2 linked regions of the Prochlorococcus marinus str. MIT 1214 genome follow. Each later gene encodes a partner of the first gene's protein in a complex. Links are inferred from orthologs where the notes say so. Each region holds a gene or a part of one and is shown on either strand. Other genes may lie near its edges.

Evidence for each region. The genes of interacting proteins can lie anywhere in the genome.
Region 2: the proteins of hisF (region 1) and hisH are in contact, whole or in part, in a crystal structure (PDB 6RU0), measured with the Thermotoga maritima proteins. The link is inferred for Prochlorococcus marinus str. MIT 1214 from one-to-one orthologs. Residues at the interface, in WP_004080486.1 of Thermotoga maritima: Met1, Leu2, Ala3, Arg5, Ser40, Glu41, Asp45, Glu46, Ala70, Glu71, Ile73, Asp74, Ile75, Pro76, Phe77, Asp98, Lys99, Ser122, Gln123, Glu161, Thr195, Leu196, Asn247, Arg249, Glu251; in WP_004080484.1 of Thermotoga maritima: Asn15, Arg18, Arg22, Arg117, Leu118, Pro119, His120, Met121, Gly122, Trp123, Asn124, Asn134, Gly135, Tyr136, Tyr138, Val140, Tyr158, Glu180, Lys181, Ser182, Ser183, Lys184, Ile185.

The regions. Positions count from the first base shown.
Region 1 is NZ_CP114777.1:1,807,377-1,815,048, reverse strand. Bases 1,784-4,591 are described here. They hold hisF (imidazole glycerol phosphate synthase subunit HisF), read right to left. Parts: upstream 3,668-4,591; coding sequence 2,900-3,667; downstream 1,784-2,899. Other genes in these bases: chlG (chlorophyll synthase ChlG), read left to right, coding at 3,959-4,591; O5639_RS10005 (DUF2862 domain-containing protein), read left to right, coding at 3,722-3,943; ubiE (bifunctional demethylmenaquinone methyltransferase/2-methoxy-6-polyprenyl-1,4-benzoquinol methylase UbiE), read right to left, coding at 2,120-2,818; O5639_RS10020 (DUF721 domain-containing protein), read left to right, coding at 1,784-2,108. Outside these bases: O5639_RS10030 (biotin--[acetyl-CoA-carboxylase] ligase), read right to left, coding at 1-745; O5639_RS10025 (PspA/IM30 family protein), read right to left, coding at 775-1,551; more of O5639_RS10020, read left to right, coding at 1,626-1,783; more of chlG, read left to right, coding at 4,592-4,909; O5639_RS09995 (16S rRNA (cytosine(967)-C(5))-methyltransferase), read right to left, coding at 4,974-6,317; O5639_RS09990 (porin), read left to right, coding at 6,515-7,519.
Region 2 is NZ_CP114777.1:631,141-634,406, reverse strand. The notes cover bases 326-3,266. They hold hisH (imidazole glycerol phosphate synthase subunit HisH), read right to left. Parts: upstream 2,141-3,266; coding sequence 1,511-2,140; downstream 326-1,510. Other genes in these bases: O5639_RS03920 (GuaB3 family IMP dehydrogenase-related protein), read right to left, coding at 2,736-3,266; trxA (thioredoxin), read right to left, coding at 2,196-2,519; rsmD (16S rRNA (guanine(966)-N(2))-methyltransferase RsmD), read right to left, coding at 874-1,497; petG (cytochrome b6-f complex subunit V), read left to right, coding at 807-926; O5639_RS03945 (c-type cytochrome), read right to left, coding at 362-751. In the rest of the region: more of O5639_RS03950, read right to left, coding at 1-325. UniProt on the Escherichia coli protein: IGPS catalyzes the conversion of PRFAR and glutamine to IGP, AICAR and glutamate. The HisH subunit catalyzes the hydrolysis of glutamine to glutamate and ammonia as part of the synthesis of IGP and AICAR.

The DNA.
Region 1 (7,672 bases):
CTTTCTCATTATCATCTTTAAAAAGAATTAACCTTCCAGATGAATCTAATCCTTTAATATCCCATTTATATCCTGTTTCTTTATCAATGTATTTTTTTGACCATAATCTTTGTTCAACCTGACTAGAGAGAAAGTTTTTATTATATAAAAAATCTAGAGATCTTTCTATTGCAAGCAAAACTTCTGATGACCAAAAATTCAAATTTATCTTTTTATTTCCAATAATTTGTTTTAATGAAACTCCCTCTTCAGGAACATTATTGAAAACATTTAAACCTACTCCGACTCTTAATAATCTAAGTTTTCCTCCTCTAAAAGATAATCTAGGTAAGATCCCAGCTAATTTTTGGCCATCAACCAATAGATCATTTGGCCATTTTATTTTGACATTAACTCCTATCCGTTCAATTCTTTCAACCAACGCTAATGCCACCGCTAACCCGTAAAGCTGAGAATTATTTTCACATATATCTTCTATCCTAATAGCGGCACTAACCCAAACCCCCCCTTTTGGTGCATACCAAACTCGACCAGCTTGACCTTGACCAAATCTTTGGCAAGAAGAAAATATAGCTATTGGTTGGTTTTGCTTTACTGGTTTCTTTGCAATCCAATTTGATAGCTCTATTTCTGTACTAGCACAAATCGGTTTAAGAATTAATCTCCAAGATCTTGAAGTGGGATGATTTAATTTGTGATATCTATAAATCAACCCAACCCCTCTATCAAATTTTTGATTATTCATATTTCAAAAGTAGTGTGGTCTTAAAAAAATCAAGAATTATCCATTGACTTTTTCATCTCCTCTAATTCAACCTCAACTTCTTTGATTTCTACTGTCTTTATTTCATTCACATCTAAATCAGAAGGAGGCAAAGCTATTGACTCGACACCTGATTTTAATTGAGTCCTCAATGTCTCTAATTCATTCTCTATATCGTCACCTCCTTCTAATGCTGCAAACTTACTTTCTAAAGCTTCTCCAGCCAACTCTAATGATGCTTGCCCAGAAGCTTCCAATGCCTCAACTTTATCTTCCATTCTTTCAAAAGCAGCCATAGCAGACTTACTACCTAAATCACCAACTGCGCTTTGAATTTGTTGCTGAGCTTTAGCTGCCTGAGCTCTTGCTTTGAGCATATCTTTTTTAGTTCGAGCCTCAGCAATCTTTCTCTCTAATAACAAAAGGCTTTTCTTTAATTTTTCAACTTGGCCATTTTGTGTTTGGAATTGAGTCGTTAAAGATTCAAAAGTTTCTTGAAAAGTTTTTTTTCTACTCAATGCTTCTCTAGCCAGATCATCCTCCCCTTTTTTCAAGGCTAATTCAGCTCTGGAAAACCAATTTTTTATTTGATCTTTTGCTTGATTTGCTTGATTTTCTAGTCTTTTTTGACTTGCAATAGCCATAGCAACCGCTTGACGAAGCTTTACCAAGTCCTCTTGCATATCAGAAACAGACTGATCAAGTATTTTTATTGGATCTTCTGCATCACTAACAAAAGCATTTAGATTTGCCCTTAGCAAGCGACTTAACCTATCTAATAATCCCATTAAGCTCTTTTATGCAATCTTAAAAAATATTAGCTAGATTTAAGCACTAACTCATCAATAGTGTCTAATTAAAATTGATTTTAGAAGACTTAAAACATACAGCAAAAGCAAAAAGAGAGCAGTCAATTTATACATGCTTGGAAGAAATCAGGTCTTCATGGAAAGGAAATGTGGGAGGTCTTATTCAAGATTGGGAAGAAATAGCTGGGAAGCAACTCGCATTGAATTGCACACCACTTAACATTCAAAATAAAGTCCTTACTATCGGAGCAAGCCATCCGCAATGGCGACAGGCTCTCCAATACAACCGTTTGGAGTTGATTGAATCTTTAAAATCATATGGATATCAGATAAAAGAGATAAGGATTAGACAACATTATCCAATTGATTTAGTGACTAGAGAAAGTGAAAAAGAAATATGGGAAAGGCATCCAAGTAGAACTGATAAGAGTGGCATGACCAATTGTCCTTTTTGCAAAGTTCCTTCTCCTAATGGAGAAGTTAAATTATGGGGTAAATGTAGTTTTTGTAGAAGAAAAGAATTAAGAATAGATTGAACGATTTAACTTTAGGCTTCAAGTAATAAAATCCCCATTTGTCCCTTTGCTAGTGTTTGATATTTTGCTTTTTTAAAGCCAGCAGAAAGTGCCAAATGAATTTGTTTTTCACCTGAAGGAAAGTTAAGTAAGCTTTTTTTTATATATGAATATTCTTTTCCCAATCCGAGAAGAGATGCAATTGGAACAACATAAAAACTTAGATAAATTTTTTGAAATAGCCCTTGAATGGAAGGTCCCTCAAAAGATCTAAAATCTAAAATCCCAGCTCTTCCTCCTGGTTTCAAGATTCTTAAAGCCTCTCTAAGCCCTGCATAAGGGCTTGAAAGATTCCTTAAGCCATAGGCCATTAAAAGTCCATCGAATTGATGTGATGTTAGATTTGTCTCCAGAGCATCACAATTTATCCATTCAATTGAAGAATAGTTTTGCTGAGATCTTTCTCTCGCAACTAATAATGCTTGAGAAGCTGAATCTATCCCGATAATATTTTCAGAACTTTTCATATATCTAGCTAAAAGTATTGACATATCTCCAGTTCCACAACAAACGTCTACCCATTTTTCTCCTGAAATTGGATTAAGAATATCCAACAATCGTCTTTTCCAAAATCTATGCAATCCGAAGCTGAATATATCATTTAAAAAGTCATATTTTGAAGAAATTGAATTAAACATTTCCTCTATAGCTTTAGTATTACCAGGCCTCATATAAATCTAAAAATCTTTACTCGCCCAAAAAGCTTAATGTGTAGAGATTTATTTTACATCTTTAAGTGCAAATATTAATCATTAAATTGGTCTGATAGGTAAATTTTCCTTAATTAGATATTCTTTTATTTCGCTTATAGTTAATTGTCCATCATGCAAAAGGGATGCCAAGAGAGCAGCTGAAGATTTCCCAAGAGTAAAAGCCTCTTTAATATGTCTCAAGCAACCAGCTCCTCCTGAGGCTATTACAGGAATTGGAACCTTTTCAGAAATAGATTTAGTCAGTTCTATGTCATACCCATTTTGAGTTCCATCACCGTCCATGGAAGTTAATAGGATTTCTCCTGCTCCCAACTCAAATACTTTTTCTGCCCATTCAATCGCATCCAAACCGGTATTATTACGTCCACCACTCACATAAACGTCCCACTTATTAGGAATATTTGTGTTCTTTTTTGCATCTATTGCGACCACAATACATTGAGATCCAAAACGATTAGCACCTTGAGAAATCAACGAAGGGTCTTTAACAGCACTGGAATTTAAACTTACTTTGTCAGCTCCTGCTCGTAACAATTCATTTATTCCATTAATAGAACTTACCCCACCTCCAACAGTGAAAGGAATGGTTACCGACTCGGATGTTCGTCTAACCATATCAACCAAAGTTGATCTTTTCTCGTGAGTTGCCGTTATGTCTAGAAAGACCAATTCATCAGCTCCAGCCTTGCTGTATCTACATCCCAGCTCAACTGGATCACCTGCATCACGCAATCCAACAAAGTTAACTCCCTTTACTACTCGTCCATTTGAAACATCAAGACAAGGGATCAATCTTAAAGCAACCATGATTTTTAAACAGGGGAACTGTTATGGTTGCCCAAACTTAAGCATTTTGATGCCATGGCTAAGCCAACCTCCCTTGCAAGGATAGGTTCAAAAATTAAGATCAATATCGAACGTGTAAGAGATCGCATACCTTCTTATTTGATCAACCAACTATCTGAGGATCCAAGAGGCACTGTAATCGATTACAAGATGACTGATGGTATTGGTGGCATTGGTGTGGTACTTAAAATGAATGATGGAAGCAAACATTGGTTCTTCGAAGATGAAGTTTCTTAACCCTGAGATTACAAAGTGAGCGATGCTAGACAACTCCTTGGAATAAAAGGAGGTTCTGAAACAACAAACATTTGGAAGCTTCGTTTGCAATTAATGAAGCCCATCACATGGATTCCTTTGTTATGGGGAGTCATATGTGGAGCAGCTGCCAGTGGTAATTATCACTGGGAATTAAGCAACATTATTGCTTCGATAAGTTGCATGTTTATGAGCGGGCCACTCTTAACTGGATATACCCAAACAATAAATGATTACTTTGATAGAGAAATTGATGCAATAAATGAACCTAATAGACCAATACCTTCAGGAGCAATTTCACTTTTCCAAGTAAAATTTCAAATTTGGGTTTTATTAATTGCCGGTCTTGGAGTTGCCTATTTATTAGATTTGTGGGCACATCACACAATTCCTTCCGTCTTTCTTTTGGCATTGGGAGGTTCATTTGTAAGTTTTATTTACTCAGCACCACCTTTAAAACTTAAACAAAATGGTTGGCTTGGGAATTATGCACTTGGTGCAAGCTATATAGCTCTTCCCTGGTGGGCTGGACAGGCTCTATTTGGACATTTAACCTGGACAACTGCTCTGCTTACTCTTGCGTATAGCTTTTCAGGCTTAGGAATTGCTGTGATCAATGATTTTAAAAGCGTGGAAGGGGATAAAAGCCTTGGTCTTGAATCACTTCCTGTTGTTTTTGGTATTAAAAATGCAAGTCGTATCAGTGCAGGCATGATAGATATCTTTCAGCTCGCAATGGTAGTAGTTTTAATAGCGATAGGACAACATTTTGCATCTGTCATTCTAGTTTTGCTAATAGTCCCTCAAATCACATTTCAAGACATATGGCTATTACGTGATCCATTAAAATTTGATGTTAAATACCAAGCGAGTGCACAACCATTTCTAATTTTAGGAATGCTTGTAACTGCTATAGCTATAGGACATAGCTCATTAATTAGTTTATAAAATTAATTCTTAATTCTTAAAATAGAATCATAACTATTCAAAAAGGATTAACACCCTATATAATTTACTTTTTTAATTTATTTAAAACAGCAATATAAAAACCATCTCCATTACCTTCTTCACTAGGCCATATCTGTTTCTCATATTCTAATAAAAATTCAGTTTTTAATTTAAGAAAGTTTTTTATCTGATTAGTATTTTCATCAGGGTGAATTGTACACGTGGAATAGACCAGTGTGCCTCCTTTTTTCAATAAAGGGGCTAACGAATTGAGTAGCTGACTTTGAAGTAAAACAAGCTGCTGGATATGATCCTTATTCATCCTCCATCTTGCATCAGGGTGGCGAGCAAGAGTACCCAATCCTGAGCATGGTGCATCTATTAATATTCGATCAAAAAAATTTTTCCATTCTGGATGTTTAACTAATAATTCATTGGAATCTGCGACCATTAGTTGCAAACAGTTAGTCCCTAACCTCTCTGAATTAGTGAAGATTTTTTTCGATCTTCTGGATGATCGATCAACCGACCAAATTTTGCCCTCATTATTCATTAATTCAGCAATATGTGTTGATTTACCACCTGGTGCAGCACAAGCATCAAGGATTTTTTCTCCAGGCAAAGGACCTAATGATGGGGCAATTAGCTGTGAAGATCTATCTTGAACACTCCATTTACCTTCTTCATAACCAGGCCATTTCCTAGGTTCACCTACACCAGCTCGTACTTCCAATCCGTAAGGACAATTTGGAATTACTTGATGTTGAATACCACAGGAATCAAAAAGTTCTTTTACATCTTTTAAATCTGCACGCAATTTATTCACTCTTATGTCAATAGGACTAACACTGTTGAATGCTTTAGCAATCTGCTCGGCCTGTTCGACTCCCTTCCAAGCAATCAATTCCTCTGCTAACCAAATGGGAAGAGACTCGTTTTTTGCCAATTCCAAACTCGGATTATTTGATTTAGGCAGCAAAAGACCTTTCTCTTTGCTTCTAAGAGCAGATCGCAAGATCCCATTAACAACAGGGGCAAGCTTTTTTAAATGATGGGTTTTCGCAAGCTCAACAGTTGTGTTGATAGCAGCAGCAGGAGGAATCCGCTTCATTTTCAAAATTTGATAAAGCCCAAGATGCAATAACCATCTCAATAAAGGAGGTTGTTTGCGCGCCGACACTTTCCCTAAAGAATCAATCCAACAATCTAAGAAATATCTTTGACGAATTGCTCCATAAGAAAGTTCAGTTATCAGTGCTTTATCTAAGGATTTAAAAGAATAGAGATTAAAGATCCTTTCCAAAGCCACATCTGCAAATGCTCCTCCACCCACTGCTTGGATAACCTCCCAAGCAGCTTTTCTGGCATCTAAGCCTTTTATGGATGACAGGTTTTTACTCAAAAGCAATCATTTAAAAAATTCAGTTCACAGAAAAGTGTTATCTAAATAATCATAGCTCTAAATCCCCAAAAAGTGTCTTACTGCAATGACTTTCAAGAAGATAGAAGGGGCTAGGCCAACTCAAGAGGTGTAACATAAGATACTTTTAACCTCATCCTCTAAACGTTAAATTTGATACAACTTCTTTAATGTGTGAGGACACTATGAAGCTTTTTTCACGTTTATTAGTAGCTCCAGCAGCTTTGGGTCTTATGGCTCCTGTTGCAGCTAATGCAGATACTGCATTTTCATCAACAACAACTCTTGGTGGTTCTGCTGTTTTCACAACTGGTTCAGTTGCTGATGGCGGAACATCTGATACAGAAGAAGAGCTTTATATGCAGTATGCATATACTCTAGATGTAAATTCTAGCTTCACTGGTGAAGACCTTTTCTCTGCAGGTATCGTAGCTGGTAATGCTAGTGGCCCACTTGCAAGCATGGATAGTGCTGAAACAGGTGATCTAGATGTTCAGTCTCTATTTTATAACTTCCCTGTAGGCGATCTTTCAGTAACTGTTGGACCTCTGGTTGATCAGGATGATGTTGTTGCTGCAACAACTTCTGCTTATTCAGACGCATTCAGACTAGGCAGCATGCCTTATTCTTTGGCTGGTAACGAAACTGGTCCTGGAGTTGGTGTTGCTTACTCTAATGACAATGGTGTAGTTGCTTCTGTAAGTTTCGTTTCTGTTGGTGGTGCTTCTTCTACAGTAGGAATCGGCGCTGATGATGGTGATGATGTTTCAACTTTCACTCTTGGCTATAATGGCGACGGCTTTGGTGGCGGTCTTGTAATCGCTTCTAACGACGGTGAAGGCGGAACAACTGGATACGACACATTCGGTGGTGGTATCTACTACAGCCCAGAGTCAATTGATGCAACATTCAGCGTTGCTTATGACACAACAGATCCAGAAACAGGTGCTGATGCAACTGACTTGTTCGTTGGTGTTGACTACGAAGTTGGTCCAGGAACATTAAGTGCTGCTTACAATTCAACTGATGTTGATGGTAGTGATTCTTTAGATTCAACAGGATTTGAAGTTTCTTACACTTATTCATTGAACGACAACGTTACACTTACTCCTGGTTTCTTCACTGTTGAAGATACAAGTACTGGTGATGACGACACAGGCGTTGTTGTTGAAACTGCATTTAGCTTCTAGATTTAATAGAAACCTAAATTCATTTAGCCAAATAAAAAGCTCCTGCTCATTGGGCAGGAGCTTTTTATTTGGCGATTTATCAAGTATTTTATAAAATCACTGCTATGTATTTTTTATATATGGAATAAATACCACTATCATCAAAGAGCTCAA
Region 2 (3,266 bases), 1.2 Mb from region 1 along the record:
CTTCTCTTCCAAAGACCAAAGCTATGGTTTCATCTCTCTCTGATTCAAGTGCCCAACTCAATGCGTCTTTGTTTGAAGCCAGCGGAATCTCTCCATGATCCTTTCTCCCACAAGTAGCAATAATTCTTGTGCAGTCTGAAAGTGCTGAATTTAGATCCTTAAATAGTTTTGCCTTTTCTAAAATTTTTATTCCCTTGACAGCCATCTTTTTCGCTTCTTGATCTAAATGATTGCATTTAGGAGAAACTATTCTCAATTCATTAACACTAAAATTTTCACATAGTCTTGCAACGCTACCAATATTTATTGTTCCTGCTGGTTCAACAAGTACAACTTTTAGAGTTTTTTTGTTAGTCACAAGTTAGTTTAGAGAGTGCATATATGCCAATAGATCAGCCATTGATTGCGGTTCAATTTCAAAACTTGGCATTGGTGGAGTCAATCCCTGAATAACTTGATTGATAATCTTTTTATCACTCATTTCTTGCGTTGCTTCATGTAAGTCAGGCCCTACAAAACCTTGAGCGGAAATCCCATGGCAACCTACACAATTGATTTTGAATAATTTACTTCCAGATAGAGCCTCACCTTCAATAGATAAAGTTTCAGATATAAAAGGTTCTTGTTTAAAGTCTCCAATTGTCCAAAAAATAATAAGTAGGATGACAGTGGTAATAGATAAAAATAACCTTCTCCAAGAGCTGATTTTTTGCTCCATATCAATTAATGATTTTGATGACGGAGTATTCACTAAAACCTCTTTGACATGAAAGAATTGTTAACTGTAATCATAAATATGCGAAAAAATGATTGAGCCTCTGCTATGTGGGATTGTTCTTGGACTTGTTCCCATAACATTATTAGGCCTTTTTGTTAGTGCATGGAATCAGTATCGTCGAAGTAGTTCAATGCCTGATTGGGAATAAGAAAAAGAAGAGAGGTGTTTCCATAGAATTTCTCTTTATTTAATTCCCAACCATTATGTATTGTTGGCAATGATTTTGACGAGCATTCGCATATCAAAGTTGATGATTTTTTAATCCATTGTTTTGCCAATAAAAGTTCTTGAGAAATTTCATATAACTCAGATTCGTATGGAGGGTCAAGAAAAACAAAGTCAAATTTTTGCTCAGAACGAGGAAAATTTTTAATAAATTCAATTTTCTTGTTTTCCGGCCCTTTTTTTAGAAAAGAGATCAATTCATTACATATGACTTCAATATGCAATGAATGACCCACAGTTTTTGATATGTCGATAAGGTTCTTTTTACATGTTTTTGCGGTTTCTCTTTGTTTTTCAATGGCAAGAACCCTCTTTACACCTTTTTGAAGGGCCTCACACGCCATTGCGCCACTTCCACTACAAAGATCTAACCAACTTGCTTCTTCGAGTTTCTTTCCAAGAATATTAATTATGGCCTCTCTAACTTTTGAGGACGTAGGTCTTGTATTTTTGTTTAAAGGACTTTCTATCCGTTTCCCAGAAATAAGTCTCAATTTCCCTTTCAAACTAAAAGTTAGTTTTTTTCAACCAATTAATCCAGTTTAAAATAAGTTTTTGTCCTGCAAGACCAGATTTTTCAGGATGAAATTGGCAAGCACCAGTGTTTTTATGCCAGACGATGGATGAGAAGTGGGTCTTTCCAAATTTTGTTATTGCTACGGTATTTTTTTGTTCTAAAGGACATGCTGTGTATGAATGAACGAAATACATCCAGTTGGAATCTGGATAGTTTTCTAAAATGGGACATTTGTTTGTTTTGAATACTGGTGACCAACCAATATGCGGTATTCTTTCACTTTTTTCTTGAGGCAATCTTCGAATATGGCCTTTTATAACCCCTAAACCTTTTGAAGTTCCCTCATCACTAGTCTCAAATAAGAGCTGTAACCCTAGACATATGCCAATAAGCGGTTTGCCATTATTTACCCAATCAATTATTGAAGGTATTAAATCAGTTTTTCTTAAATTAATCATTGCAGGATCGAAAGCCCCTACACCAGGAAGAATCAAAGCATCGCATGATTTAAGTGCTTTTATATTGCAAATAATACTTAAAGGTTGATTTACCCTTTTGAATGCTTGTTGAACTGAAAAAAGGTTTCCCATTCCATAATCTATTAATCCAATTTTTGCCAATGGATTTCCCCTAGAATCGTTTTAAAGTGCTATGAAACTAAATTCTGTAATTTGATCAAAGATGTTTAGATATTGTTCCTGAAAGCGTTGCTTTAGGGACTGCTCCAACAACTGTATCTACTTTTTGTCCTCCTTTAAAAATCATTAAAGTTGGGATGCTTCTTATCCCGTACTGACTTGCCACATTTGGGTTCTCATCAGTGTTTAATTTAAAAACTTTTATTTTACCTTCGAAATCTTTAGAGATTTCTTCAACAATTGGCGCAACCATACGGCAAGGCCCACACCATGGTGCCCAGAAATCAACCAAAACAGGCACATCGCTCTGGAGGACTTCTTGTTCGAAAGAGGAATCAGTTACTGCAGAAGCTGTGGACATACCTTGGAAGTCTTAAGAACTAGATCATAACAATTGTATTTTGCCTAAAAAAAGTTTTGCTGCCATTTTTAAATGAAGTTTGAATATTAATTTGTTTGCTTTTAATAAGAAAAACCCGAATAATTCGGGTTATGTGGAGTGTGAGGAGTGTGAGAGCAAAGGCTCTCACTACCTAATCCTAACCGATGTATTAAATCCTGAAATCTTTCCGTATCTTTATTTTCCCATTCCAAGTTGTTGTGCTTTTTGGTAAACCTTTCCTTCTGTTAACAAAGAAGGTGCAACTACTACTTCAACTTTCTGCATCTCTTTGATGTTTGTAGCTCCAAGAGTTCCCATTGATGTTTTGATTGCTCCTAATAAATTGTGGGTTCCATCATCAAGAATTGCAGGTCCACAAAGAATGCTTTTTAAACTTCCTGTTGTTCCAACTTTAATTCTTGTACCTCTAGGGAGGACAGGACTTGGTGTTGCCATGCCCCAATGAAAACCTTTCCCAGGAGCTTCTTCGGATCTAGCAATTGGGGATCCAATCATTACCGAGTCTGCTCCACAAGCTATGCATTTACAAATATCTCCACCAGTGATAATGCCACCATCAGCAATGATTGGGATATATTTCCCACTTTCTTTTTGAAAATCATCCCTTGCCGCAGAGCAATCAGATATGGCAGTTGCTTGAGGAATTCCAACTCCTAAGACGCCTCTCGAGGTACAAGCTGCTCCTGGCCCAATGCCAACCATTAC